One region of the Enterobacter dykesii genome, then DNA from elsewhere that is predicted to be linked to it. Evidence: predicted binding sites of a transcription regulator. Region 1 holds the regulator's gene; the other holds the start of a gene.
The links. Region 1 encodes PurR, which represses purine synthesis genes. Its sites were predicted from a motif close to CANGCAAACGTTTGCNTG; they were not measured.
Positions count from the first base shown of each region.

Region 2: raiA (ribosome-associated translation inhibitor RaiA) is a predicted target of PurR. The motif match lies at 12,626-12,643, and genes of this name have one in related genera.

Region 1 covers NZ_CP126604.1:1,871,320-1,886,471, forward strand. Annotated here, with positions in the region: gene F0320_RS08940 (amino acid ABC transporter ATP-binding protein) at 1-576, opposite strand, end outside; gene F0320_RS08945 (ABC transporter substrate-binding protein) at 579-1,409, opposite strand; gene F0320_RS08950 (hypothetical protein) at 1,655-1,822, shown strand; gene F0320_RS08955 (hypothetical protein) at 1,915-2,055, opposite strand; gene F0320_RS08960 (MBL fold metallo-hydrolase) at 2,181-2,963, shown strand; gene F0320_RS08965 (carbonic anhydrase) at 3,036-3,671, shown strand; gene F0320_RS08970 (FAD-NAD(P)-binding protein) at 3,700-5,295, opposite strand; tRNA gene F0320_RS08975 (tRNA-Val) at 5,414-5,490, opposite strand; tRNA gene F0320_RS08980 (tRNA-Val) at 5,495-5,571, opposite strand; gene mdtK (MdtK family multidrug efflux MATE transporter) at 5,725-7,098, opposite strand; gene F0320_RS08990 (riboflavin synthase) at 7,324-7,968, shown strand; gene cfa (cyclopropane fatty acyl phospholipid synthase) at 8,000-9,148, opposite strand; gene punC (purine nucleoside transporter PunC) at 9,447-10,646, opposite strand; gene punR (DNA-binding transcriptional activator PunR) at 10,761-11,672, shown strand; gene purR (HTH-type transcriptional repressor PurR) at 11,690-12,715, opposite strand; gene F0320_RS09015 (YnhF family membrane protein) at 13,013-13,102, shown strand; gene F0320_RS09020 (MFS transporter) at 13,266-14,432, shown strand; gene sodB (superoxide dismutase [Fe]) at 14,471-15,052, opposite strand.
Region 2 covers NZ_CP126604.1:3,434,348-3,449,499, forward strand. Annotated here, with positions in the region: gene F0320_RS16290 (YfiM family lipoprotein) at 1-289, shown strand, start outside; gene F0320_RS16295 (MFS transporter) at 286-1,581, opposite strand; rRNA gene rrf (5S ribosomal RNA) at 1,791-1,906, opposite strand; rRNA gene F0320_RS16305 (23S ribosomal RNA) at 1,974-4,879, opposite strand; tRNA gene F0320_RS16310 (tRNA-Glu) at 5,062-5,137, opposite strand; rRNA gene F0320_RS16315 (16S ribosomal RNA) at 5,222-6,763, opposite strand; gene clpB (ATP-dependent chaperone ClpB) at 7,192-9,765, opposite strand; gene yfiH (purine nucleoside phosphorylase YfiH) at 9,895-10,626, opposite strand; gene rluD (23S rRNA pseudouridine(1911/1915/1917) synthase RluD) at 10,623-11,603, opposite strand; gene bamD (outer membrane protein assembly factor BamD) at 11,735-12,472, shown strand; gene raiA (ribosome-associated translation inhibitor RaiA) at 12,741-13,082, shown strand; Phe leader region at 13,193-13,318, shown strand; gene pheL (pheA operon leader peptide PheL) at 13,194-13,241, shown strand; gene pheA (bifunctional chorismate mutase/prephenate dehydratase) at 13,349-14,509, shown strand; gene F0320_RS16355 (SMP-30/gluconolactonase/LRE family protein) at 14,506-15,152, opposite strand, start outside.

The DNA of each region.
Region 1 (15,152 bases):
CGGATCCAGCGCGGAGGTGGGTTCATCGAACAGAATGATTTGCGGTGAAGAGGCCAGGGCGCGGGCAATCGCCACGCGCTGCTGCTGTCCACCGGAAAGCTCTGCCGGGAAATGGTGGGCTTTTTCCAGCATCCCGACCTTCTCCAGCAGGGCCAGCGCGCGCTCCCGGGCAGGCTGCGGCTTCCAGCCGTGAACGTGCTCCAGCGCCAGGGTGATGTTCTGGCTGGCGGTGAGGTGGGCGTAAAGATTGAACTGCTGGAACACAAACCCCACGCGGCTTCGCAGCTGACGCAGCCCGGTACCGGAGAGCTTTGCGGTAGGCTTGTTGTCGACCAGAATCTCTCCGCCGCTCAGGGTTTCAAGCTGGCTGATGAGACGGATCAGGGTGGATTTACCGGAACCCGACGGGCCGAGGATGGCGACCACTTCACCGGGCGTGATGGTGAGGTTAATGTCGTTTAAAACCTGATGGTCACCGTAGCGTTTGTCCACATGACGAAACTCGACGCTGGCCTGTTCCAGATGTGAAAAATCCGCGGCACCGGCCGCGGAGTGTGAAAATAAACCTGAGAGCATAATTATCTGGCTTCTATTTTAAAGGCGCGAGGCTGTGGGGCTGGGGTGCCTGGACCAAACCAGACGTCGTAGATTTTTGCCGCCTGGCCGTTCTTCTCGAGATTAACCAGCTCGTCGTTAACGGCCTTCAGCAGCGCCTTTTCACCTTTCTTCACCCCAACGCCAATCTCTTCTTTACTGAGCAGATCGGGCAGGATTTTGAAGTTCGCTTTATCCGGCGCCTGCGCCAGCAGACCGGCCAGAATGGTGCTGTCCTGGGTGATGGCCTGCACGTTGCCGTTGCGCAGTGCCGTCAGCGCCAGCGGAATATCGTCATACGAGAGCACGCGGGACTGCGGGAAACGCTGGTGCAGCGCCTGCTCGCCCGTCGTTCCTTTGACCGCGCCAATACGCGCCCGGCTGTAGTCATCAAGCTTGTCCGGTGATTTAGCCGGCACCAGGAACTGCTGGCCGGTGACAAAGTAAGGCGTCGAGAAATCAATCACCTGCGCGCGTTCCGGGGTGATGGTGATATCCGCCACGATAAGGTCGGCTTTGCCGGACTGCAGCAGCGGAATGCGGTTGGCCGGATTGGTGGCAACCAGTTCAAGCTTTACGCCGAGCGATTTTGCCAGCGCTTTGGCGAAGTCCACGTCATAACCCACGATCTCGTGCGTTTTGGCATCAACAGAGCCAAACGGCGGGTTGGCGTCAAACGTGGCCACTTTCACCACCCCTGCGGCCTTAATATCCGCCAGCTGATCCGCCTGTGCCTGCGCTGAAAGCAGGTTCCCCGCCGCCAGTAAGCCCAGAACCAGTGTCCGTTTTGTAAACCCTTTCATGTTTGCTGCCATAGTCATTCGCCATCCCGTTGTTTTTGTTTTACCCCGCTACGCTCCCATAAGCGAAAGCTATCGCCAAATAAGAAATCGTTCTTTGCTATGAGCAAAAAAGCATTAGTGAACAAGGTGTTAATGAAGAGTGAAACGAACGGGATGCTATTTGCAGATCCTGCACATCGACAGTGGATTTTGGTATTTCCCCCGCGCGGCATTTGAGTGCTTAACTGAGATCAGACACGGCGAGAGAGGGTAAGACGATGAAAAAATGGATCAGCACGTTACGGCGGTTTTTTGCGGCCCGACCAGTGAATGCGGAGAACAGCGCGCAACGTGTTCTTGAGTCAATCCTGCCTGTCGCCAGCCTGTATGGCGTAGACGTTGCCAACATTGACCCGGAGTGGTTCCATGATAAAACGTCACGCTGAACTGCGCCGCACGCGCGAAACGTACTGGAACGAAGTGTGCGTGACGTTTAACGAGTGAAATAAAAAAGCACCGGTTTCCCGGTGCTTTTTTATTAGATTTTGCAGGCGTCGCCGCAGTCGTCGTCGGCGACAATCGCCTGCGCTTTTTTGTCTGCATCGTCCAGACGTTCCGCATTACGCTCTTCGGCTTCATCCAGACCGTTAAAGACTAAGTTATCGAGATCAATTTCCATGTGGCACCTGCTCTGTTCAGTTTTTGATACTGGCACAGTATAGGGCAAAAAAAGCCAGCAATGTACCTCGCAGCACATAAGGATAATCCCTGCCATACTCAGTGCTTGATCGCTGAGGAGAGCACATGATTACACTCTGTGAAACCTGTGGAACCGCCTACGATACGCAGCCGGACAGTTGCCCAATTTGCGAGGATGAACGCCAGTACGTGCCCGCCACGGGCCAGGCATGGACCGATTTCGACACCGTCACCGCCACCCATAGCAACAAATGGCAGCTACTGGAGCCGCGGCTGTTTGGGATCAAAACGGTGCCTGCGTTTGCGATCAACCAGCGGGCGCTATTCCTGCAAACGCCTTACGGCAATATCCTCTGGGACTGCATCGCCAACCTCGACCCCGCAACCAAAACGCTCATTACCGCCCTGGGCGGCATCAGCGCAATTGCGATTTCACATCCGCACTATTACACCACGATGCAGGAATGGGCCGCGGCGTTTGATGCGCCGGTGTACCTGCACGCCAGCGACAGAGAGTGGGTCATGCGCGACAGCCCGGCCATTCATTTCTGGGAGGGGGATGCGCTGGAGATTTTCCCGTCAGTCACCCTGCTGCGTCTGGGCGGGCATTTTGCCGGTGGAACGGTGCTGCACTGGCAGGAGGGGGACGGAATATTGCTGGTGGGCGATATTCTGCAGGTCACGCCGGGTAAAGACGCCGTCTCGTTTATGTGGAGCTATCCGAATTATCTTCCGCTGCCGGCCCGCACCGTGGCGTCGGTGGTGAATCATCTCGAAGGCAAAACCTTTGAACGTCTGTACGGCGCGTTCGAAGGGCAGAACATCCAGGCCAGTGCGGACGAGATTGTTCAGCGGTCGGGCCAGAAATATATTGCTTGTCTGAAGTAAACCACGATGGGTAAACTTTACGAGTGTGATCGCGATCATACCTAAACTAAAACAGATAAAAGAGACATTGCTATGCAACATATCATTGAAGGTTTTCTCAGCTTTCAAAAAGAGATTTTCCCGCAACGTAAAGAACTCTTCCGCAGTTTAGCGTCCAGCCAGAATCCCAAAGCGCTGTTCATCTCATGCTCCGACAGCCGTCTGGTCCCGGAACTGGTCACCCAGCAAGAGCCAGGACAACTCTTTGTCATTCGTAATGCTGGCAACATCGTGCCGCCGTTCGGGCCGGAGCCTGGCGGTGTGTCTGCAACCATCGAATACGCCGTGGTGGCGCTGGGCGTCACGGATATCGTGATTTGCGGTCACTCCAACTGTGGCGCGATGAAGGCGATTGCCGATAACGCGAACCTGGAGCCGATGCCTGCTGTGTCACACTGGCTGCGCTATTCCGACGCGGCGAAAGCGGTGGTTGAGAAGAAAACCTGGGATAAGCCGATCGATAAAGTCAATGCGATGGTGCAGGAGAACGTGTTTGCGCAGCTGAGCAACATTAAGACCCACCCGTCCGTGGCGGTGGGCCTGCGTAATAACTCCATCCGACTGCACGGCTGGGTGTACGACATTGAAAGCGGCAAAATCCTTGCGCTGGATAAAGCAACGAAAACCTTCGTTTCGCTGTCTGAAAACCCGGAAGTCTTCTTCGAGTAATCCGCGACAGCAGGGCACGGATGCCCTGTCAGTTTTCAATATACGGTAGTCTGCGCCGCGATCGCGACGCGGTTTTTTCCGCCCCCTTCGCCATTGCTTCCGCAATCTCTGCACACTCTGCCAGCCCCTGAACGAAGGGACGATCGTGCATTAGCCACGGTATCGCACCGAAGGCGATGCGTCCGCGAGCGGCGTCAGGCGCTTTTAAGGTGTAATCCTCACCGAGGTCAGGTATCTCTTCACCCGTGGCTTCCAGCTGTTTGCGCAGCGTCGGGAAGGGTAGATCTTTCGTTTTGAGCGGCTTTTGTCCGCGGGCGTCAATAAACACGTCGAAACGGTAAACGGTCTCTTTTGTGGTGATCACCGTTCGATCGCTGCCAACGTCCAGCGCGTAATCGTCACCGAGCGTCGCCACGCTGATGATGCCGGCTTCGCGAAGCGCGAGCAGCCTGCGGATAGACTGCGGAGGGATGGCCGCATAGTTGTCGATGAATACGCGGGCGAGGCCTTGCTTAAAGCGCTCTCTGTCCCGTTCGTTGAGGTGGGGCACTATCTCCTGAACCACCTCATGCAGCCGAAGCACGGTATAGCGCCAGGCTACGGTGCGCCGCTCGCGTTTGTTCCGCTCAACCTCGATGAGATTCTCTTCCGCCCAGGTAAAGGGGCCGTGCCGTTTACGATCCTCAAACCAGGCCTCACGTATGCTGTCCGCATTCTGCTTATGCAGGGATATTTTCTCACACCACGCCGGGTCAGCGAGCTGAAGCTCTTTCACCATCAGGGTAAAGATGCGATCCAGCATGCCATCCGATCCTTTGGCAATCTCGGTTTCAACCACGAATTCGGTTAGGACCGACAGCGGTTCATAAGGAATAGGGCAGTAAAAATCGGCTTCCGGCAGAATGCCCGTCCTGGACATCAGCGTAATGTTTAACCCTTCACTGCCGCTGTCGAGGATGAATTTACCGTCACGAAACTCGCCGTGCTGCATCACCACCGCCATGGCCGCGTCGAGACCGCTTAACGATGTCCCCATAATACCGACGCGGCAGGGAGGAATACTGGCGTCCATCAGACCGGACCACGGGCTTGGGAAGAACGTTCTCGTAGCTTCATCCTCTTCTGGCCAGACGTGACCGGTGGCGATAACCGCAAGGTCGAATTGATCGGGCAAGACGCTGCCGTTGACGGAAAGCGTAACGCCGGTTGTTGCGGGAATGATGTCTGTGACCTTCGCAGATTCATGGACATCAACGCTGAATCCTAGCCTTTTTGCCTCTTTTACGATGGAAAGAAAGCTGTCGCGGAAATACTCACCCAGCAGAAGCCGGGGCAGAAACTGCCGGTCATGTAAACGGGTTTTATCGACCTTAAAGCGCGCCAGATGGGCGTCACTCTGTTCCTTGAGCCAGTCGAGGTAGGTCATAAAAATGGGCGGGATTTCAATGCTCGCAATGTTCGCCAGCATCAGCCGGGAATTATCGTCGTCGTTATAGGGCATACCCACGCCAGCTTCATCGGCCTGTTCGAAAACGGAAACGGAGAGCGGCGTGCTGTTCTTAAGCAGGTGATAAAAGGTGTAAATCCCTGTGGGGCCGGAGCCGATAATCGCGATTTTCTTCATCGACGGTCTTCCTGTTTTTTTTCCATAAGAAAAGCGTAGCAGGAGAATAATGATGAAAATAAGGGATTAAGAAAATTCAGGATATCAGAAGAGGATTTGCACCATTTCAGGACTGAAATGGTGCGTCCGAGTGGACTCGAACCACCGACCCCCACCATGTCAAGGTGGTGCTCTAACCAACTGAGCTACGGACGCAGAATGGTGCGTTCAATTGGACTCGAACCAACGACCCCCACCATGTCAAGGTGGTGCTCTAACCAACTGAGCTATGAACGCAACGTGTTGTCGGTGACAACGGGGACGAATATTAGCGGCACAGCATCGAGGTGGCAAGAGGGAAAATGCAATTTTCTCTCTGATTTCACGCGATTGCTGTATTACCGCGCAAAGTGAAGAGAAAGTAGCCGCCGGGCGGCGGCTACCGCGTCGTTAACGTGCAGCGCGCTGCAAAATGACCGTTGATGGCTGGCGCTGCAGGAAGCGCATGCGCATCATCATCATAATCGCCGCCGAGGTCAGGCCGATAATAAAGCCCATCCAGAACCCCGCCGGTCCCATGCGGTCCACCACCAGATCGGTAAGTGCCAGGATGTAGCCAGTCGGCAGTCCCAGCACCCAGTAGGCGATGAAGGTGATAAAGAAGATTGAGCGCGTGTCTTTATATCCGCGCAGCACGCCGCTGCCAATCACCTGGATGGAGTCAGAGATCTGGTAAATCGCGGCCAGCAGCATAAGGTGCGATGCCAGCGTGACCACTTCCGGATTGTCGTTATAGAGCAGGGCAATCTGCTCGCGTAATGCAACGGTAAAGAGCGCCGTACATACCGCCATGCAGACACCGACGCCCAGCCCGGTTCGGGCGGCCGTTTGCGCATCGAGCGTTGAGCCCTGGCCCAGGCGGAAGCCCACGCGAATCGTCACCGCCGCCGCCAGCGACATCGGCAGGACGAACATCAGGGAGCTGAAGTTCAGCGCAATCTGGTGCCCGGCCACGTTCACAATGCCCAGAGGGGAGACCAGCAGGGCGACCACGGCAAACAGGGTCACCTCAAAGAACAGCGCGAGGGCGATCGGCAACCCTAGCTGCACCAGACGCGTCATGATGTTCCAGTCCGGCGTGCTAAATCTTTTCTCGTTGCGAATATCGCGCATGGAACGGGCGCGTTTTACAAAGACGATCATCGAGAAGAACATCACCCAGTAAACGGCTGCCGTCGCCACGCCGCAGCCGACGCCGCCGAGCTCCGGCATCCCGAAATGACCGTAAATAAAGATATAGTTCACCGGAATATTGACCAGTAAACCGATAAAGCCCATCACCATCCCGGGCTTGGTTTTCGCCAGGCCTTCACACTGGTTACGCGCCACCTGGAAAAAGAGGTAGCCTGGCGCACCCCAGAGCAGGGCGCGCAGATAGCCCACGGCTTTATCAGCCAGTGCCGGGTCAATGTTATGCATAGCGCGAATGATGTGGCCCGCGTTCCAGAGCACGACCATGATCAGCACGGAGACAAACCCTGCCAGCCAGAAACCCTGACGGACCTGATGGGCAATGCGCTCGCGACGACCCGAGCCATTGAGCTGAGCGATAACCGGCGTGAGCGCGAGCAGCAGACCGTGGCCGAACAGGATGGCCGGAAGCCAGATTGACGTGCCGATAGCCACGGCCGCCATATCGGTGGCGCTGTAGCCACCTGCCATTACCGTATCCACAAATCCCATTGCGGTCTGGGCCACTTGCGCGACGATCACTGGTATAGCCAGTGCCAATAGCTGGCGCGCTTCATTCATGTACTTCTGCACGTGAACACCTTTATTTTGTTGTTATTTGAGAGACTAAAAAAGCCGCCGAAACGGGCAGCAAGAAGAAAATGCAGGGGGGTGCCAGCTATTGTAGCGGGCTTTAGCTATTTATCTAGTGAAAAAATCGCCAGAAAATGCGCCCCGCTGGCAACCTGTTTTTCCAACTGTTATTGTGGTGAGATTAAACGGTGTCACCACCGTCTGGAAAAAACAGGAGTTGTAAGCATGTTTACTGGTATTGTGCAGGGCACCGCCAAAGTGGTGTCCATTGATGAAAAACCTAATTTCCGTACTCATGTTGTTGAGCTTCCGGAATATATGCTTGAGGGCATTGAAACAGGCGCGTCGATTGCTCATAACGGCTGCTGCCTGACCGTTACCGAAATTAACGGCAACCAGATTAGCTTTGATTTAATGAAAGAGACGCTGCGCATCACCAACCTTGGCGAGCTGGCGGTGGGAGATACCGTCAACGTTGAGCGGGCGGCGAAGTTCAGCGATGAGATTGGCGGCCACCTGATGTCCGGGCACATCATGACCACCGCTGAAGTGGCAAAAATCGTGACCTCGGAAAATAACCGTCAGATCTGGTTTAAAATGCAGGATCCTTCATTAATGAAATACATCCTCTATAAAGGATTTATTGGCATTGACGGGATTAGCCTGACGGTGGGTGAAGTAACGCCAACGCGTTTTTGCGTGCATTTAATTCCTGAAACGCTGCAGCGCACCACGCTGGGCGCCAAAAAACTGGGGCATCGCGTGAATATCGAAATCGATCCGCAAACCCAGGCGGTAGTGGATACGGTTGAGCGCGTGCTGGCAGCAAAAGAAGCGGCAATAATAAAGACCGCCGCAGAAGAAGAATAAAAAATAACCCCGGACATCCGGGGTTATTTTTTTAGCGTGCGACACGTAGACCGTGTTCAATCCCGCGGCTGAATACCACCTGCCAGAGCTGAATATCCCGTGCGCGAAACGCCCCCGCGCAGGCATTCAGATAATAGCTAAACATCCGCCTGAATCGTTCAGAATAGTTGTCCGCAATTTCTGGCCAGGTCTCCTGAAAACGCGCATGCCAGGCCATCAACGTGGTGTCGTAATCCGCGCCAAAGTTATGCCAGTCTTCCATCACGAAATGGGGTTCACTGGCGTTGGCAATCTGGCGAACGGACGGTAAACAGCCATTCGGAAAGATGTATTTGTTGATCCACGGGTCGACGTTATTGTCGGTCCGCTTAGAGCCGATGGTGTGCAGCAGGAAGATGCCGTCCGGCTTCAGATTACGATCCACCACCTCAAAATAGGTAGCGTAGTTTTTCGGCCCGACGTGCTCGAACATGCCGACGGAAACGATCCGGTCAAACTGCTCGTTCAGGTCACGGTAGTCCTGCAGCCGGATATCCACATCGAGATCCTGGCAGCGCTCTCGCGCCATTTTTTGCTGTTCCGCTGAGATCGTGACGCCGACGACGCTGACGCCATAGTGTTTCGCCATAAAATACGCCAGCCCGCCCCAGCCGCAGCCGATATCCAGCACGCGCATACCGGGCTGGAGCTGCAGCTTCTCGCTAATCAGACGCAGCTTGGCCTGCTGGGCCTCTTCAAGGGTCGACGCGTCTTTCCAGTAGGCGCAGGAGTATTGCATGAAAGGGTCCAGCATACGGCTGAACAGGTCGTTGCCAAGATCGTAGTGTTCTTTGCCAACGATCCACGCGCGCTTTTTACTTTGCAGATTGAACAGTCGGGCAGAGGCGACGCGCAGGGTGTCTTTCAGATTGCGAGGGAGTTGATTTTCAAGACCGGCACGCAGCACGCTGGCGAAAAAGGTATCCAGACGCTCGCACTCCCACCAGCCGTCCATATAGCTTTCACCCAGGCCTAACGACCCTTCCCGCAACACGCGTTTAAAAAAGTCGGGATGTTTAACCTGAGGATCGGATGGCGATGATCCATTGATAGTGATGCCTGCTCGACCTAACAGTTCACTGACGATCCGGGACCAGTTGTCATCCGGAACGCTGACTTCTTCTATACACGATGAACTCATAGCTTCTCCATCACCCTACTGTGATCAGAACCTTAAAACAGCGTAGACGCTTTTTTTGGTTTGTGAGAAATCTCACGGTAAATACCGCGAGGCTAATATCCGACGTAGAACAGAGGAAGGGAGATAACCCTTGCCGAAATGCCTTCCATGGTAAAACGGGAGCACTCCGGCTCCCGTTAACGCTTAATATTTATCGTATTTAATCGAACCAAATTTAGTATAGGCCTCAAAATTTGGTGATTCAATAGAAAATTGTTAGCAACCTAATCACTGAAAATTAACATGATTTCTGACGCAATCAGGCATGTGACGTTTCAACCTGAGCACTCTTTTCCTGCTCACGCTGCGCGGAGGCCTGCATGCGATAGCCCAATACCGCCAGCGCTACGGTGAACAGCATTACGCTGGTGGTGGTTAACAGCGGCGTCGCAATCAGCGCCGAGACCACCAGGCTTGCCAGGAAGCACAGCCCCAGCTGCAGGGTGTTCTGCAGCGCGGCGGCGCGGCCAGTTGCCTGCGGGAAAGGACGCAGCGCCTGCGCCACAACGATCGGATAAATCGCCCCGTTCGCAATGGCCATCACGCAGAATGGGATCAAAATTTCTGCCAGACCGGCACCCGGAATAAAGCCAACGGCCCAGGTCCCGATAACGCTCAGCGCATACAGCACCAGCAGCCATGGCAGCATCTGCTGACCTTCCCACTTTTGCAGCGCCGCGCGGCAGCCGTAACCGCCTACCAGGAACGCGATGGTCTGCGGAACATAGCTCAGGCCGATGGCTGCCGGGCTGTAGCCCATATCGTGCAGAATGAACGGCGAGCCGGTGAGCCACGCGAAGAAGCTTGCCGAGCAGGCGGCATAGATCAGGACATTCCCGCGATACGCTTTGGTGCTGAGCAGAGACGTGAAGGTAATCGGCTTCGCGTCTGCATGCGCTTCTTTTTTATGCGCGGGCTTGAGGGCGAACGCCGGCAGCATCAGTACCAGGGTAATGGCAAACAGCGTGGCGAAAATGGCCTGCCAGTCGAAATGCGCGAGGATCCAGCTGCCCAGCAGGGGAGCGAGGGCAGGTGAGAGACCCACCAGCGGCATAATGGTAGCGAAAATACGGTTTGTGCGGTTAGCCGGATAGTAGTCGGTGACCAGCGCCTGCCAGGTCACGGCCGCGGCACAGACGCCCACGGCCTGAACAAACCGCAGCACCAGCAGCCAGGCGGCATCGCGTACCCATAGCATCCCCAGGCAGCCCACGGCAAAAATGGCCAGGCCCAGCAACAGTACCGGTTTACGACCAAAGCGATCCGAGAGCGGTCCCCAGAGCAGCTGCGCGAAGGCAAAACCGGCGAGGAACAAACTCAGGCTGGCGCTGATGGCGGCAGCAGGGGTTTGCAAATCTTCCTGCATGGCGGCAAACGCCGGCAGGTACATGTCGGTGGCCAAAAAGCCCAGCACGCTTAAGCCGCCGAGCCAGACTAAAAAACCGTTCCTGGGTTGCATTATTTTATTCTCCTGAGGAGGCAGGTATACATTGGCGCTGAGTGTAGGGAGTGCAAAGCCGCTTGTGAAACGCTAATATTTGGCGGGTGCATTCAAAAATTTTGCAGGCAGAAAATGTGGTCAGATTATTCTCTTGAAGTGGTCGATGCTGTTGCGCGTAACGGCAGCTTTAGCGGTGCGGCGCAGGAGCTGCACCGCGTCCCTTCGGCAATCAGCTACACGGTGCGTCAGCTTGAGGAGTGGCTGGCGGTTCCGCTGTTTGAACGGCGGCATCGTGATGTGGAATTAACGCCCGCAGGCGCGTGGTTTTTGAAGGAAGGGCGTTCTGTTATCAAAAAAATGCAGATCACCCGCGAACAGTGTCAGCAGATCGCTAACGGCTGGCGGGGACATCTTTCCATCGCGGTGGATAACATCGTTAAGCCGGAGCGCACCCGGCAGATGATCGTCGATTTCTATCGTCATTTTTCTGACGTCGAGCTGCGGGTCTCGCAGGAGGTGTTTAACGGCGTCTGGGATGCGCTGGCGGACGGCAGGGCAGAGATGGCGATTGGGGCCACGCAGGCGATCCCGGTCGGGGGACGTTACGCCTTTCGCGATATGGGGATGCTGAGCTGGAAATGCGTGGTGGCAAGCGATCATCCGCTGGCGGCGATGGACGGGCCGCTGAGCGATGACACGCTGCGCAACTGGCCGTCGCTGGTGCTGGAGGATACGTCCCGTTCATTGCCCAAGCGTATCACCTGGCTTCTGGACAACCAGCGGCGGGTGGTGGCTCCGGACTGGGAATCATCGGCGACGTGCCTCAGCGCCGGGCTGTGCGTCGCGATGGTGCCCGTTCATTTTGCGCGTCCGCGCATCGATACCGGAGAGTGGGTTGAGCTGACGCTGGAGAATCCGTTCCCGGATGCGGCCTGCTGCCTCACCTGGCAGCAAAATGATGTCTCGCCTGCGATGGCGTGGCTGCTGGACTATCTGGGAGACAGCGAAACGCTAAACCGGGAATGGTTACGGGAGCCAGCATAGCTGGCCCCGTAAAGCGATTAACGACGGTAGTCGCGGAACGGACCGTCCGCAACGGAACGGCGTTCGATAAGACGCGGGTGAACTTCAATGGACTGCGACTCTTCACGCTTGTTGACGATCCTGTCCATCAGCATGTTGAAAGCCGTTTCGCCCAGCGAGTCTTTTGGCTGGTGAATGGTAGTCAACGCCGGGGTGAAGAAGCGCGCGTTACGCACGTTGTCATAGCCGATCACGGAAATATCCTGCGGTACGCGCAGGCCCAACTCGTCGGCAGCGCAGAGCGCGCCCATGGCCATGATGTCGCCCCCGCAGAACACGGCGGTCGGACGGTGCGGCTGGGAGACGATCTGCTGCATCGCACGGTAGCCCGACTCCGGCTCAAAGTCGCCCTGCACGATCCAGTTTTCCGGCACGTTGATCAGCGCTTCTTCCATCGCTTTCATAAAACCGGCCAGACGGCCCGCGCCGGTGTTGCGCTCCAGCGGACCGGGGATCACGCCAATCTCGCGGTGACCGCGTTCAATCAGATAACGACCGGCCATATAGCCGCCTTCAAAGGCGTTATCGATAACGGAATCGGTGAAGTCCGCGCGCGCTTCGCCCCAGTCCATCACCACCATCGGAATATGGCGATACTCTTCCAGCATCGACAGCACGGATTCCGGATACTCGGAACACATCACCAGCAGGCCATCAACGCGCTTTTGCGCCATCATCGACAGGTAGGCACGCTGTTTTTCAATGCTGTTCCACGCGTTGCCCAGAATCAGGGTATAGCCTTTCTGGAAGCAGTTCTTTTCGACCGCTTCAATGATCTCGGCAAAATAGGCCGCTTCACTGCTGGTCGCCAGCAATCCAATGGACTTGGTGTGATTAACCTTGAGGCTACGCGCAACCGCACTTGGCGAATAGTGCAGCTCTTTGATCGCTGCCCAGACGGCGTTGCGCGTCTCTTCCGCCACAAAGCGGGTTTTGTTAATTACATGTGATACGGTTGTAGTGGAAACGTTTGCGCGTTTTGCTACGTCTTTAATTGTTGCCATTAAATGTCACTCCAGACCATATCCTAAGCTCCTGAAAAACTTGAAGGTAAACGTTTGCCTTCTCTCACCCTTATCACGCAATCTTGAATTGCGGCACGCCGGGAAAACGACACGGGACGTCAGGAGGGGGTCAATGGCCGGTACGCTAATAAATTTAGCGTGGAATTTTGTCCTATCTTGATGAAAAGGGGAAGAGGTAAAGTGGTTATCAGTATAAATCTAGGAAGATTTTTGACGTAATCTGTGCAAAAATGAGCAAGCTCACTTTTCGTGTGGGGATTAAAAGGAGAAAAATTGATGAGTTCCGATCTTAAGTTTTCGCTGTTCACCACCGTTGTTGTGCTGGCTCTGATTGTTGCGGCCGGTCTGACGGCTGCGCTGCACTGATTTACGCGGAGGGAGAGCCTTCTCCCTCCCGACACCCCGGATTGTTACTTCTCTGGCAAAAATCTTTTGCCATTTTGTTAACTTCTCATTTTTTGTGATTGATGTCATGCTTTCCGCTTCTTTGTTCTGTGTCACCACATGACACGGCATCCGGAGTTGACGCATGAAAATCAATTTTCCCCTGCTGGCCCTGGCGATTGGCGCTTTTGGGATTGGCACCACAGAATTCTCCCCGATGGGGTTACTGCCTGTTATTGCCCGGGGCGTAGATGTCTCGATCCCTGCGGCAGGGATGTTAATTAGCGCCTACGCTATCGGCGTGATGGTCGGGGCGCCGCTGATGACGCTTCTTCTTTCGCACCGCGCGCGCCGCAATGCGCTGATTTTCCTGATGGCGATTTTCACCCTCGGCAACGTGCTTTCGGCCATTTCGCCGGACTACACCACATTGATGCTGTCGCGTATTCTGACCAGCCTTAACCACGGCGCGTTCTTTGGGCTGGGGTCGGTCGTGGCTGCCAGCGTGGTGCCTAAACACAAGCAGGCGAGCGCCGTGGCAACCATGTTTATGGGGCTGACGATTGCCAACATCGGCGGGGTGCCTGCGGCAACCTGGCTGGGAGAAGCGATCGGCTGGCGTATGTCCTTCCTGGCGACGGCCGGGCTGGGCGTGGTCGCGATGGTGGCATTGTTCTTCTCCCTGCCGAAAGGCAGCGCCGGTGAACGTCCGGAAGTGCGTAAAGAGCTGTCGGTGCTGATGCGTCCGCAGGTGCTCTCCGCGCTGCTCACCACCGTGCTGGGGGCAGGGGCGATGTTTACCCTCTACACCTATATTTCACCGGTGCTGCACGATATCACCCACGCAACGCCTCTCTTTGTGACCGCGATGCTGGTGCTGATTGGCGTGGGCTTCTCGATCGGCAACTATCTCGGCGGGAAATTTGCCGACCGTTCCGTGAGCGGGACGCTTAAGGGCTTCTTAACCCTGCTGATTGTCATCATGGTTGCCATTCCGTGGCTGGCGCGTAATGAGTTCGGGGCCGCGATCGCGATGGTCGTCTGGGGAGCCGCCACTTTCGCCGTGGTGCCGCCGCTGCAGATGCGCGTGATGCGTGTCGCGCACGAGGCGCCGGGACTTTCATCATCCGTGAATATCGGTGCGTTTAACCTGGGTAATGCCCTGGGCGCCGCGGCCGGTGGGGCCGTGATTTCAGGTGGTCTGGGATACAACTTTGTGCCGGTGATGGGGGCGATTATTGCCGCGCTCGGCCTGCTGCTGGTGATGATGTCGGGACGTAAACAGCCTGAAGCAGCCTGCGCTGCGGAATAAACCAAAAACGCAGAAGGGCGAACCCTTCTGCGTGTCTCTTACGCGGCGAAGTTCTTCGCGACAAAGTCCCAGTTAACCAGTGCCCAGAAGTGCTCCAGGTAGTTCGGACGCGCGTTGCGGTAATCAATGTAGTAAGCGTGTTCCCACACGTCCACGGTCATCAGCGGCTTCGCGCTGGTGGTCAGCGGGGTACCCGCGTTAGAGGTGGACACGATAGCCAGTTTGCCATCCGCCTCTTTAACCAGCCACGTCCAGCCAGAACCGAAGTTCTTGATGGCTGCATCGGTAAACTTCGCTTTGAAATCCGCGAAGCTGCCAAATGCGGCGTTGATAGCGGTAGCCAGTTCACCGACAGGTTCACCGCCGGCATTCGGCGCCAGGCAGTGCCAGTAGAAGGTATGGTTCCACACCTGAGCCGCGTTGTTAAATACGCCACCCTCTGAGCTGCGGACGATCTCTTCCAGCGTTTTGCCTTCAAAATCGGTGCCCTTGATCAGATTGTTCAGGTTGGTGACGTACGTCTGGTGATGCTTGCCGTAATGATATTCCAGGGTTTCCGCAGAAATGTGCGGTGCCAGGGCGTCTTTTGCATACGGTAGTGCAGGTAATTCGAACGACATTGCTTCTCTCCTTATTGTATTTTGCGTTGCCAATAACCACACAGACAACAGGGACAGGATAGCAAATTGAAAGGGTATGCAAAAGAGGAACTTACCCTGC
Region 2 (15,152 bases), 1.6 Mb from region 1:
CAGTGGCTGTAGCCATATGGCTAACGATAACTGGTCCGGACAGGATAAAGCCCAGCATTTCCTCGCTTCCGCGATGTTGTCCGCAGCCGGTAATGAATATGCGCAGCATCAGGGATACAGCCGGGATCGTAGCGCGGCGATAGGGTTGATGTTCTCAGTCAGTCTTGGAGCATCAAAAGAACTGTGGGATAGCCGCCCCGCAGGGAGCGGCTGGAGCTGGAAAGATTTCGCCTGGGATGTCGCCGGCGCAACGACCGGCTATGCCGTGTGGCAGATGGCGCGCTATTAAAGTCGAATGCCTTTCCCTTTGCGATGCAGCATCAGGGAAACAACAAAAGCCAGTGCGCCCATTATCGTTACGTACCAGAAGAATGTCGTTTCACTTCCCCATGATTTAAGCGACAACGCAACGTACTCCGCCGATCCGCCAAACAACGCATTAGCTACCGCATAAGAGAGCCCGACCCCTAAAGCGCGTACCTGCGCCGGGAACATTTCAGCTTTCAGTATTCCGCTAATAGAGGTATAGAAACTGACAATCACCATCGCCAGCATCAGCAGCGCAAACGCCGCATACGGCGAAGTCACATGCTGAAGGGCCGACAGAATAGGTACGGTACATAACGCCGACAGGCCGCCAAAAATCAGCATCGACGTACGTCGACCGATTTTATCCGAGAGCGCACCGATAATAGGTTGTATGAGCATAAAGACAAACAGCGCCACGGTCATGACTACGCTGGCAACGTTTGCGTGCATGCCGGTGGTGTTCACCAGGTACTTCTGCATATAGGTCGTGAACGTGTAGAAACTGAGAGAGCCACCCGCAGTAAAGCCCAGCACCATAAGGAAAGCTTTGCGGTTACGCCATAACCCTTTGAATGTTCCAGCCTCCTTCAGCGTTCTGACTTCCTTCTGAGAGGTTTCATCTAACTGACGGCGTAGCCAAAGTGCGACAACCGCCAGTACTGCGCCCATCGCGAAAGGAATTCGCCATCCCCAGGCATGAAGTTGTTCGTCCGTCAGAATTTGCTGCAGGATCACCACCACAAGAATGGCCAGCAGTTGACCACCAATCAGCGTGACGTACTGGAATGAGGCGTAAAAACCTTTACGGCCTTCCAGTGCAATCTCACTCATGTAGGTCGCACTGGTACCGTATTCACCCCCCACCGATAATCCCTGAAATAAGCGGGCCAGTAACAGTAGCGCCGGTGCCCAGGTGCCAATCGATTCATATCCCGGTAAGCAAGCGATCACCAGAGAACCAAAGCACATCATGCACACCGAGATCAGCATAGAAGCCTTACGGCCGCGACGATCCGCAATGCGGCCGAACAGCCAGCCCCCAATGGGTCGCATTAAAAACCCTGCAGCAAAAACCCCCGCTGTTTGTAGCAGCTGCGTTGTGGTGTTGCCGGATGGGAAAAAAATATGTGCGAAGTAGAGTGAACAGAATGAGTAGACGTAAAAGTCGAACCATTCAACCAGATTCCCTGAAGAGGCGCTGACGATTGCCCATACCCTTCTTCGGGTATCACTGTTAGCCAGCGTCCCGTTTGATGTAATGCTTTCTGTCATTGTGATTATGCTCCTGCCATAAACAGCGGCGTATTGAGCCAGGAGACTCAATTACCTCGTAAATGAAATGTTATAATTTTGTTATAAATGACATTGCGACAGGGATCACACATTCCATTAGCAGGATAAGGGATTAAGAGAAAGGCCAGAGAGGTTAAGCGCAAAGCAAAAAACCCCGCACCTTACGGTACGGGGTTCTTCTAATTGATGCCTGGCAGTTCCCTACTCTCACATGGGGAGACCCCACACTACCATCGGCGCTACGGCGTTTCACTTCTGAGTTCGGCATGGGGTCAGGTGGGACCACCGCGCTAAAGCCGCCAGGCAAATTCTGTTAATCTGTATCAGGCTGAAAATCGTGTCTCTCTTCGCCAAAACACCTTCGGCGTTGTAAGGTTAAGCCTCACGGTTCATTAGTATCGGTTAGCTCAACGCATCGCTGCGCTTACACACCCGACCTATCAACGTCGTAGTCTTCAACGTTCCTTCAGGACCCTTAAAGGGTCAGGGAGAACTCATCTCGGGGCAAGTTTCGTGCTTAGATGCTTTCAGCACTTATCTTTTCCGCATTTAGCTACCGGGCAGTGCCATTGGCATGACAACCCGAACACCAGTGATGCGTCCACTCCGGTCCTCTCGTACTAGGAGCAGCCCCCCTCAATTCTCCAGCGCCCACGGCAGATAGGGACCGAACTGTCTCACGACGTTCTAAACCCAGCTCGCGTACCACTTTAAATGGCGAACAGCCATACCCTTGGGACCTACTTCAGCCCCAGGATGTGATGAGCCGACATCGAGGTGCCAAACACCGCCGTCGATATGAACTCTTGGGCGGTATCAGCCTGTTATCCCCGGAGTACCTTTTATCCGTTGAGCGATGGCCCTTCCATTCAGAACCACCGGATCACTATGACCTGCTTTCGCACCTGCTCGAGCCGTCACTCTCGCAGTCAAGCTAGCTTATGCCATTGCACTAACCTCCTGATGTCCGACCAGGATTAGCTAACCTTCGTGCTCCTCCGTTACTCTTTGGGAGGAGACCGCCCCAGTCAAACTACCCACCAGACACTGTCCGCAACCCGGATTACGGGTCTACGTTAGAACACCAGCCATTAAAGGGTGGTATTTCAAGGGCGGCTCCACGCAGACTGGCGTCCACGCTTCAAAGCCTCCCACCTATCCTACACATCAAGGACCAGTGTTCAGTGTCAAGCTATAGTAAAGGTTCACGGGGTCTTTCCGTCTTGCCGCGGGTACACTGCATCTTCACAGCGAGTTCAATTTCACTGAGTCTCGGGTGGAGACAGCCTGGCCATCATTACGCCATTCGTGCAGGTCGGAACTTACCCGACAAGGAATTTCGCTACCTTAGGACCGTTATAGTTACGGCCGCCGTTTACCGGGGCTTCGATCAAGAGCTTCGCGTTACCGCTAACCCCATCAATTAACCTTCCGGCACCGGGCAGGCGTCACACCGTATACGTCCACTTTCGTGTTTGCACAGTGCTGTGTTTTTAATAAACAGTTGCAGCCAGCTGGTATCTTCGACTGATTTCAGCTCCACCCGCAGGGGCTTCACCTACATATCAGCGTGCCTTCTCCCGAAGTTACGGCACCATTTTGCCTAGTTCCTTCACCCGAGTTCTCTCAAGCGCCTTGGTATTCTCTACCTGACCACCTGTGTCGGTTTGGGGTACGATTTCGTGTTACCTGATGCTTAGAGGCTTTTCCTGGAAGCAGGGCATTTGTTACTTCAGCACCGTAGTGCCTCGTCATCACACCTCAGCGTTAAAAAGGTACCGGATTTACCTGGAACCTCCGCCTACATGCTTAAACCGGGACAACCGTCGCCCGGCTAACATAGCCTTCTCCGTCCCCCCTTCGCAGTAACACCAAGTACAGGAATATTAACCTGTTTCCCATCGACTACGCCTTTCGGCCTCGCCTTAGGGGTCGACTCACCCTGCCCCGATTAACGTTGGACAGGAACCCTTGGTCTTCCGGCGAGCGGGCTTTTCACCCGCTTTATCGTTACTTATGTCAGCATTCGCACTTCTGATACCTCCAGCAACCCTCACAGGCCACCTTCAACGGCTTACAGAACGCTCCCCTACCCAACAACGCATAAGCGTCGCTGCCGCAGCTTCGGTGCATGGTTTAGCCCCGTTACATCTTCCGCGCAGGCCGACTCGACCAGTGAGCTATTACGCTTTCTTTAAATGATGGCTGCTTCTAAGCCAACATCCTGGCTGTCTGTGCCTTCCCACATCGTTTCCCACTTAACCATGACTTTGGGACCTTAGCTGGCGGTCTGGGTTGTTTCCCTCTTCACGACGGACGTTAGCACCCGCCGTGTGTCTCCCGTGATAACATTCTTCGGTATTCGTAGTTTGCATCGGGTTGGTAAGCCGGGATGGCCCCCTAGCCGAAACAGTGCTCTACCCCCGAAGATGAGTTCACGAGGCGCTACCTAAATAGCTTTCGGGGAGAACCAGCTATCTCCCGGTTTGATTGGCCTTTCACCCCCAGCCACAAGTCATCCGCTAATTTTTCAACATTAGTCGGTTCGGTCCTCCAGTTAGTGTTACCCAACCTTCAACCTGCCCATGGCTAGATCACCGGGTTTCGGGTCTATACCCTGCAACTTAACGCCCAGTTAAGACTCGGTTTCCCTTCGGCTCCCCTATACGGTTAACCTTGCTACAGAATATAAGTCGCTGACCCATTATACAAAAGGTACGCAGTCACACCACGAAGGTGCTCCCACTGCTTGTACGTACACGGTTTCAGGTTCTTTTTCACTCCCCTCGCCGGGGTTCTTTTCGCCTTTCCCTCACGGTACTGGTTCACTATCGGTCAGTCAGGAGTATTTAGCCTTGGAGGATGGTCCCCCCATATTCAGACAGGATACCACGTGTCCCGCCCTACTCTTCGAGTTCACAGCCTGTGTGCTTTCGTGTACGGGACTGTCACCCTGTACCGTGCGACTTTCCAGACGCTTCCACTAACACACAAGCTGATTCAGACTCTGGGCTGCTCCCCGTTCGCTCGCCGCTACTGGGGGAATCTCGGTTGATTTCTTTTCCTCGGGGTACTTAGATGTTTCAGTTCCCCCGGTTCGCCTCGTTAACCTATGTATTCAGTTAACGATAGTGCAACGAATTGCACTGGGTTTCCCCATTCGGACATCGCCGGGTCAAAGGTTCATATCACCTCGCCGGCGCTTTTCGCAGATTAGCACGTCCTTCATCGCCTCTGACTGCCAGGGCATCCACCGTGTACGCTTAGTCGCTTAACCTCACAACCCGAAGATGTTTCACTTCTGATTGCGAAAATTTGAGAGACTCGAACACACCATTAAGATGTGTCGTTTCAATTTTCAGCTTGATCCAGATTTTTAAAGAGCAAATATCTCAAACGTCACCCGAAGATGAGTTTTGAGATATGACGGCAGGTGACTTTCACTCACGAACCAGCAAGTGGCGTCCCCTAGGGGATTCGAACCCCTGTTACCGCCGTGAAAGGGCGGTGTCCTGGGCCTCTAGACGAAGGGGACGTAAAGTCTCAATCGCAAGACGCCTTGCTATTTACTTTTCATCAGACAATCTGTGTGAGCACTACAAAGGCAGGTTCTTTAAGGTAAGGAGGTGATCCAACCGCAGGTTCCCCTACGGTTACCTTGTTACGACTTCACCCCAGTCATGAATCACAAAGTGGTAAGCGCCCTCCCGAAGGTTAAGCTACCTACTTCTTTTGCAACCCACTCCCATGGTGTGACGGGCGGTGTGTACAAGGCCCGGGAACGTATTCACCGTAGCATTCTGATCTACGATTACTAGCGATTCCGACTTCATGGAGTCGAGTTGCAGACTCCAATCCGGACTACGACGCACTTTATGAGGTCCGCTTGCTCTCGCGAGGTCGCTTCTCTTTGTATGCGCCATTGTAGCACGTGTGTAGCCCTACTCGTAAGGGCCATGATGACTTGACGTCATCCCCACCTTCCTCCAGTTTATCACTGGCAGTCTCCTTTGAGTTCCCGGCCGGACCGCTGGCAACAAAGGATAAGGGTTGCGCTCGTTGCGGGACTTAACCCAACATTTCACAACACGAGCTGACGACAGCCATGCAGCACCTGTCTCAGAGTTCCCGAAGGCACCAAAGCATCTCTGCTAAGTTCTCTGGATGTCAAGAGTAGGTAAGGTTCTTCGCGTTGCATCGAATTAAACCACATGCTCCACCGCTTGTGCGGGCCCCCGTCAATTCATTTGAGTTTTAACCTTGCGGCCGTACTCCCCAGGCGGTCGACTTAACGCGTTAGCTCCGGAAGCCACGCCTCAAGGGCACAACCTCCAAGTCGACATCGTTTACGGCGTGGACTACCAGGGTATCTAATCCTGTTTGCTCCCCACGCTTTCGCACCTGAGCGTCAGTCTTTGTCCAGGGGGCCGCCTTCGCCACCGGTATTCCTCCAGATCTCTACGCATTTCACCGCTACACCTGGAATTCTACCCCCCTCTACAAGACTCTAGCCTGCCAGTTTCGAATGCAGTTCCCAGGTTGAGCCCGGGGATTTCACATCCGACTTGACAGACCGCCTGCGTGCGCTTTACGCCCAGTAATTCCGATTAACGCTTGCACCCTCCGTATTACCGCGGCTGCTGGCACGGAGTTAGCCGGTGCTTCTTCTGCGGGTAACGTCAATCGACAAGGTTATTAACCTTATCGCCTTCCTCCCCGCTGAAAGTACTTTACAACCCGAAGGCCTTCTTCATACACGCGGCATGGCTGCATCAGGCTTGCGCCCATTGTGCAATATTCCCCACTGCTGCCTCCCGTAGGAGTCTGGACCGTGTCTCAGTTCCAGTGTGGCTGGTCATCCTCTCAGACCAGCTAGGGATCGTCGCCTAGGTGAGCCGTTACCCCACCTACTAGCTAATCCCATCTGGGCACATCTGATGGCAAGAGGCCCGAAGGTCCCCCTCTTTGGTCTTGCGACGTTATGCGGTATTAGCTACCGTTTCCAGTAGTTATCCCCCTCCATCAGGCAGTTTCCCAGACATTACTCACCCGTCCGCCGCTCGTCACCCGGAGAGCAAGCTCTCCTGTGCTACCGCTCGACTTGCATGTGTTAGGCCTGCCGCCAGCGTTCAATCTGAGCCATGATCAAACTCTTCAATTTAAGTTTGATGCTCGTGAATTAAACTTCGTAATGAATTACGTATGTTCACTCAGAGACTTGGTATTCATTTTTCGTCCGAGGACGTTAAGAATCCATGTCACTTTGAGTGCCCACACAGATTGTCTGATAAATTGTTAAAGAGCAGTGCCGCTTCGCTTTTCGCTGCGGCGCGGGGTGTGCATATTACGCTTTCCCGCTTCAGAGTCAAGCGTTTATTTTCGCTTTTCTCTGCTGACCCGGCGGCGTGTGTGCCGTTGTTCCGTGTCAGTGGAGGCGCATTATAGGGAGTTATTCCGAAGCCGCAAGGGTAAAGTGAAAATTATTTACTGACCGCTCACTTTCCAGGCAACATTTACTCCAGACCTCAATTTTCGCCTGGTTTTTAAACAAAAACGAGCCGCTTGCGGCTCGTTTTTGCGTTTTGTGACTTACTGCACTGCCACAATCCGATCGTCGTGGGCTTCCAGACGGATAACTTTGCCCGGAATCAACTCTCCGGAGAGGATCTGCTGCGCCAGCGGGTTTTCGATCTGCTGCTGGATAGCACGTTTTAATGGACGCGCACCGTACACCGGATCGTAACCATTCTCGCTCAGCAGCTTCAGCGCCTCGTCGGAGATATGAATTTCATACCCACGCTCTTCCAGACGTTTGTAAAGACGCTGCAGCTGGATCTGCGCAATCGACGCAATGTGTTTCTCACCCAGAGGATGGAACACCACCACTTCATCAATACGGTTGATGAACTCCGGACGGAAGTTATGGCTGACGACACCGAGCACCAGATCCTTCATATGGCTATAGTCCAGTTCACCGAAACGTTCCTGAATCAGATCGGAACCCAGGTTCGAGGTCATGATGACAACCGTATTACGGAAGTCGACCGTTCTCCCCTGCCCGTCTGTCAGACGACCATCGTCCAGCACCTGAAGCAGGATGTTGAACACATCCGGGTGCGCTTTTTCCACTTCATCCAGCAGGATGACGGAATAAGGGCGACGGCGAACCGCTTCCGTCAGATAACCACCTTCTTCATAACCTACGTATCCCGGAGGCGCACCGACCAGACGCGAAACGGAGTGTTTCTCCATAAACTCGGACATATCGATACGCACCATCGCATCGTCGCTGTCGAACATAAAGTTAGCCAGCGCTTTACAAAGCTCGGTCTTACCGACGCCGGTTGGCCCCAGGAACAGGAACGAACCAATCGGGCGGTTTGGATCGGACAGCCCTGCACGGCTACGACGAATGGCGTTGGAAACCGCCTCAACCGCTTCGTTCTGGCCAATCACCCGATTATGGAGATCTTGCTCCATGCGCAGCAGTTTTTCACGCTCGCCTTCCAGCATGCGCGCCACCGGAATACCGGTCCAGCGAGCAAGCACTTCCGCGATTTCTGCATCCGTCACTTTATTACGTAACAGACGCATCGTTTTCCCTTCTGACTGCGTCGCTATCTCAAGCTGTTTTTCCAGCTCAGGAATTTTGCCGTACTGCAGTTCAGACATCCGCGCCAGATCGCCGACACGGCGAGCCTGCTCAATGGCAATTTTTGCCTGTTCGAGTTCAGCTTTGATGGTCTGCGTACCTGAAAGGGATGCTTTCTCGGCTTTCCACTCTTCTTCCAGCTCAGAGTACTGGCGCTCTTTATCGTCCAGTTCTTCATTGAGCATATCCAGGCGTTTCTTACTGGCTTCATCAGACTCTTTCTTCAGCGCCTGCTGTTCCAGCTTGAGCTGAATGATGCGTCGGTCGAGTCTGTCCAGCTCTTCCGGCTTCGAGTCAATCTGCATACGAATGCTCGACGCCGCTTCATCAATCAGGTCGATCGCCTTATCCGGCAGCTGACGGTCAGCAATATAACGATGCGAAAGCGTCGCCGCCGCAACGATGGCTGGGTCCGTAATCTGCACGTGGTGGTGCAGCTCATAGCGCTCTTTCAGACCACGCAAAATCGCGATGGTATCTTCAACGCTTGGCTCAGCAACAAACACTTTCTGGAAACGACGTTCCAGCGCAGCATCTTTCTCAATGTACTGACGGTACTCGTCGAGCGTGGTGGCACCGACGCAGTGAAGTTCACCGCGCGCCAGAGCAGGTTTCAGCATGTTCCCGGCATCCATAGCGCCGTCGGCTTTACCTGCACCAACCATGGTGTGCAGCTCATCGATAAACAGGATAACGTTGCCTTCCTGCTTCGCCAGATCGTTAAGCACGCCTTTGAGGCGCTCTTCAAACTCGCCGCGGTATTTCGCACCGGCCACCAGCGCGCCCATATCCAGCGCCAGTACGCGGCGACCTTTCAGACCTTCCGGCACTTCCCCGTTGACGATACGCTGCGCCAGCCCTTCAACAATAGCGGTTTTACCGACACCCGGTTCACCAATCAACACCGGGTTGTTCTTGGTACGACGCTGCAGTACCTGAATCGTACGCCGGATTTCTTCGTCACGGCCGATAACCGGGTCAAGTTTGCCCTGTTCAGCACGCTCGGTCAGATCGACCGTAAATTTCTTCAAAGCCTGACGTTGGTCTTCGGCTCCCTGATCGTTCACGCTTTCACCTCCGCGCATTTTCTCAATCGCCTGAGTCACATTGGCGGTGGTCGCACCGGCAGATTTCAGCAGGTCGGTCAAGGTGCCGCGTGATTCAAGCGCCGCCAGAACAAACAGCTCTGACGAAATAAAGTTGTCCCCACGTTTTTGCGCCAGCTTGTCGCAAAGGTTCAGCACGCGCACCAGATCCTGCGACGGCTGAACGTCGCCGCCGGTCCCTTCGACCTGCGGTAAACGGCTCAGCGCCTGATCGATAGCGGTGCGTAACTGGCCAGCATTAATGCCAGCGGACGTTAATAAAGGACGTACCGATCCCCCTTCCTGATTCAGCAAGGCGCTCATTAAATGAAGAGGTTCGATAAATTGGTTGTCGTGCCCCAGTGCGAGGGACTGGGCATCGGCGAGAGCAAGCTGGAATTTATTGGTAAGACGATCCAGACGCATAACTCCTCCCATAACAGGTCAAATTTGCTACTGGAGATTAAATGAGGTCATCCCTCAATTATTCAAGGTTAATGACCTGAATTATGTGAAAAGAAAACGGCACGTACCGGATCGTCTTGATTCTTTAGGTTATATCAGCCAAATGAAACTTGCCATACGCCCCGTGGTCTTGTCGCGACGATAGGAGAAAAAATCACCCTTTTCGGTGAATGTGCAGCGATCGCCGCCGAAGATCTGCGTCACGCCGACGTTATTCAGGCGCTGACGGGCAAGCTGATAAATATTGGCCAGATATTTTTCTCCAACGGGTTTGAAGGCATTAACGGCTTGCGGATCTTTCTCCATAAACGCTTCACGAACCTCCGGGCCCACCTCAAATGCCTGAGGACCAATTGCCGGGCCAAGCCAGGCAATTATATTGTCAGGGGAATCTTTGAAACAGGCGACGGTCTCTTCGAGCACGCCTTCACACAGACCACGCCAGCCCGCGTGTGCTGCTGCCACCTCGGTACCTGCACGGTTACAGAACAGAACCGGCAGACAATCGGCGGTCATCACGGCACAAACGGTTCCCGGATTATTACTGTAAGAGGCATCAGCGCGTTTAGAAGCATAGGGTTCCACCGTCAACTTCAGTACCGCGTTACCATGAACCTGTTCCAGCCAGACCGGTTTCGACGGCAAGTTCCCCGCAGCAAACAAACGTCTGCGGTTCTCTTCAACGTGTTCCAGGTTGTCGCCACAGTGCGCACCGAGGTTCAAAGACTCCCACGCGCCCTGGCTAACACCGCCAATACGGGTTGAACTGCAGGCAGCCACGCCTTCAGGCAATGGCCACTCCGGGACAATCAGTTTGGTCATAACCAGTCCACTTGATCCTTATGTTCTTCGAAATCAGCACGCATGGCGTCGATAAGATCCACCATATCCTGCGGGATAGGCGCATGCCACTCCATCTGAATACCGGTGATAGGGTGGTAAAGACGCAGCATGGTCGCGTGCAGCGCCTGACGATCGAATTTACGCAATACGCTGATGAACTCATCCGATGCGCCTTTAGGCGGACGCGGGCGGCCACCGTAGACCTGATCCCCCACCAGCGGATGGGTAATGTGGGCCATATGCACACGGATCTGGTGAGTACGTCCGGTTTCCAGACGCAGACGCAGGCGCGTATGAATACGGAAGTGCTCCATAATGCGATAGTGCGTCACCGCCGGTTTACCCATCGGATGCACCGACATATGGGTACGTTTGGTTGGGTGACGGCTGATTGGCTCTTCCACCGTTCCGCCAGAGGTCATATGCCCAATGGCTACCGCTTCATACTCGCGGGTGATTTCGCGCAGCTGCAGCGATTCCACCAGACGGGTTTGAGCAGGAACGGTCTTCGCCACTACCATCAAACCGGTGGTATCTTTATCCAGACGGTGCACGATGCCCGCGCGCGGGACATCCGCGATCGGCGGATAATAATGGAGAAGTGCGTTAAGCACCGTACCGTCAGGGTTCCCCGCGCCCGGATGTACAACCAGGTCGCGCGGCTTGTTGATCACCAGAATGTCATCATCTTCATAGACGATGTCCAGTGGGATATCCTGCGGCTCGAAGCGGATTTCCTCTTCAATTTCAGCATTGATGGCGACAGCTTCCCCACCTAACACTTTCTCTTTTGGTTTGTCCCAGATCTTGCCGTTTACCAGCACGCGCTGGTCAAGGATCCATTCTTTTATGCGTGAACGCGAATAATCAGGGAACAATTCGGCCAAAGCCTGATCTAAGCGTTGACCGAGCTGATTTTCGGAGACTGTTGCGGTGAGTTCTACTCGTTGTGCCATAAACTGCTTCTTCGTTTAACGTTGGGTTTTACGGCTTTGCCGTTTAATATAGTGTGCTATTGTAGCTGGTCTTAATCGGGAGCAGGAACAGAGTTTCTCCCGGACAAACATTTGAGGAAAGTCAAAACGTCATGACGCGCATGAAATATCTGGTGGCAGCGGCCACGTTGAGCCTGGCTTTGGTGGGCTGCTCCGGTTCAAATGAACAGGTCCCTGACAATCCGCCGAATGAAATCTATGCGACTGCACAACAAAAGTTGCAGGACGGTAACTGGAAACAGGCGATAACGCAACTGGAAGCGTTGGATAATCGCTATCCATTTGGTCCGTATTCGCAGCAGGTACAGTTAGATCTCATCTACGCATACTATAAAAATGCCGATCTGCCTCTGGCTCAGGCAACCATCGATCGTTTCATGCGTCTGAACCCGACTCATCCTAACATCGACTACGTGATGTACATGCGCGGCCTCACCAATATGGCGCTGGACGACAGTGCGCTGCAGGGCTTCTTCGGCGTGGATCGTTCCGACCGTGACCCGCAGCATGCGCGTGATGCCTTCAATGACTTCTCCAAGCTTGTGCGCGGCTATCCGAACAGTCAGTACGTGACCGACGCGACCAAACGTCTGGTATTCCTGAAAGATCGTCTGGCAAAATATGAATACTCCGTAGCGGAATACTATACCCGCCGTGGTGCATGGGTTGCTGTGGTTAACCGCGTAGAAGGTATGCTGCGTGATTACCCGGATACTCAGGCAACGCGCGACGGCCTGAAGCTGATGGAAAATGCCTATCGTCAGATGCAGATGACCGCTCAGGCTGAAAAAGTGGCGAAAATCATCGCCGCGAACAGCAGCAACACCTGATCTTGCCTCAATACAAAACGGCAGCCCAAAGGCTGCCGTTTTTTTATTCATTTTAGCGCGTCGCTGAAGCGCTTAAGCCCCAACACATCCAGTCAACTATGGCCCCAATTTTTTCCTTCGACAAGGTAAATCTCACCTCTTCCTGCCCTGCCTCACAAAAAAGATTCCCTGACAAAAACCGACAAAATAACGTGATCTAAATCACACATTTTGACATTAGGTCGGGTATGCTGGAATCACCAAGACGGAAAGACAAGAGGTAAAATTTATGACAATGAACATTACCAGTAAACAAATGGAAATTACTCCGGCAATCCGCCAACACGTCGCAGACCGTCTCGCCAAACTGGATAAATGGCAAACTCATTTGATTAATCCACATATCATCCTGTCCAAGGAGCCTCAGGGTTTCATCGCTGACGCAACTATCAATACTCCAAACGGCCATCTGGTCGCCAGCGCAAAACACGAGGATATGTACACCGCTATTAACGATTTGATCAACAAGCTGGAACGGCAGCTCAATAAAGTGCAACACAAAGGTGAAGCCCGTCGCGCCGCAACATCGGTGAAAGACGCCAGCTTCGCGGAAGAAGTTGAAGAAGAGTAATCCTTTAAATTGAGTGTACCGCCAACGCGCCTTCGGGCGCGTTTTTTGTTTTTTATTGACAGGGTGAAAACAGTGCGGGTACTTTAACGGTATCAATCACAGGATGACTTTATGAAACTTACGCCGTTCTTCTTCGCATTCTTTTTTACCTTCCCCTGAACGGGAGGCGTTTCGTCGTGTGATAAAGAATGCGAAGACGAACAACAAGGCCTCCCACACCGGGGGGCCTTTTTTATTGATAACGATAAAATGAGACCGACAACACTATGACACCGGAAAACCCGTTACTGGATCTGCGAGTAAAAATCAGCGCGCTGGATGAGAAACTGCTGGCGCTGCTGGCCGAACGCCGCGCGCTTGCCGTTGAAGTGGGCAAAGCCAAGCTGGACTCCCATCGTCCGGTCCGTGATATTGACCGCGAGCGGGATCTGCTGGAACGTCTTATTCAGCTCGGCAAAGCGCATCACCTCGATGCCCACTACATTACCCGGTTATTCCAGCTCATCATTGAAGACTCCGTTCTCACCCAGCAAGCGCTGCTCCAGCAGCATCTGAACAAAACCAATCCACACTCTGCGCGTATCGCCTTCCTCGGTCCGAAAGGATCTTATTCTCACCTGGCCGCACGTCAGTATGCCGCACGCCATTTCGAAGAATTTATTGAGAGCGGCTGCGCGAAGTTTGCCGACATATTTAATCAGGTTGAGACCGGCCAGGCGGATTACGCCGTCGTACCTATTGAAAACACCAGCTCCGGCGCCATCAACGACGTTTACGATTTGCTGCAGCACACCAGCCTGTCGCTGGTTGGCGAGCTGACGATCCCAATCGATCACTGCGTGCTGGTCTCCGGATCAACCGACCTGAGCAAGATCGAAACGGTTTACAGTCATCCACAGCCGTTCCAGCAGTGCAGCCAGTTCCTGAACCGCTATCCGAGCTGGAAAATTGAGTACACCGAAAGCACCTCGGCGGCGATGGAAAAAGTGGCGCAGGCTAACTCCCCAACCGTAGCTGCTCTCGGCAGCGAAGCGGGCGGCGCACTGTATGGTTTACAGGTGCTGGAACGCAACCTGGCGAACCAGACGCAAAATATCACCCGCTTCGTGGTGCTGGCCCGCAAGGCAATCAATGTATCAGACCAGGTGCCGGCCAAAACCACGCTGCTGATGGCGACCGGCCAACAGGCTGGGGCGCTGGTTGAAGCCCTGCTGGTGCTGCGTAACCACAACCTGATCATGACCAGGCTGGAATCACGCCCAATCCACGGTAACCCGTGGGAAGAGATGTTCTACCTCGATATCCAGGCCAACCTGGAGTCTGCTTCCATGCAGAAGGCCCTGCGCGAACTGGGCGAGATCACACGTTCCATGAAGGTGCTGGGCTGCTATCCGAGCGAAAACGTCGTCCCGGTCGATCCGACCTAACGTTCGATAAAGCGGCTTTTCTTCATCCCTGCCACGTTCACCGGCAGGGTGAAGATGGCGCCGGAGAGCGGATACTTCGCCACCTCGTCCGCATCCATATTTTCCCGCGTGGTGGTAATAAACAGCGTTTTCATGTCATCGCCGCCAAAGCAGACCATCGTCGGGCAACGAACCGGCATGCGATATTCTTCCAGCTGTTCCCCTTGCGGAGAAAAACGCGCAATACGCCAGCCGTCAAACAGCGCGCTCCAGTAGCAGCCTTCCACATCCATCGCCGCGCCGTCCGGTATCCCTGCGCCTTCTTTAAACTGACGAAACACCTCACGCCTGCCGGGTTCGCCCTGCTCATCAAGCGGCGTTCGGTAAATAACGCCATTTGGCGTATCTGAAGTAAACATCCATTGATTATCCGGGCTAAACGCTAAGCCGTTGTGGCCGTGAATATCGCACTGGATCACTTTCGGCGTCAGGTCGTTGTCGATGCGCATCAGCAGGGCACCGTTGTAATCTCCCGGCCCCCAAAACGTGCCCGCGTAGAATCGTCCCAGAGAATCGGTGCCGCCGTCGTTAAAGCGTGCGAGCTGCGGGTTAGAGGGGTTATCGCACACCTTGCGCTGCAGGAGGCCATGCTTATCGGCAAGCC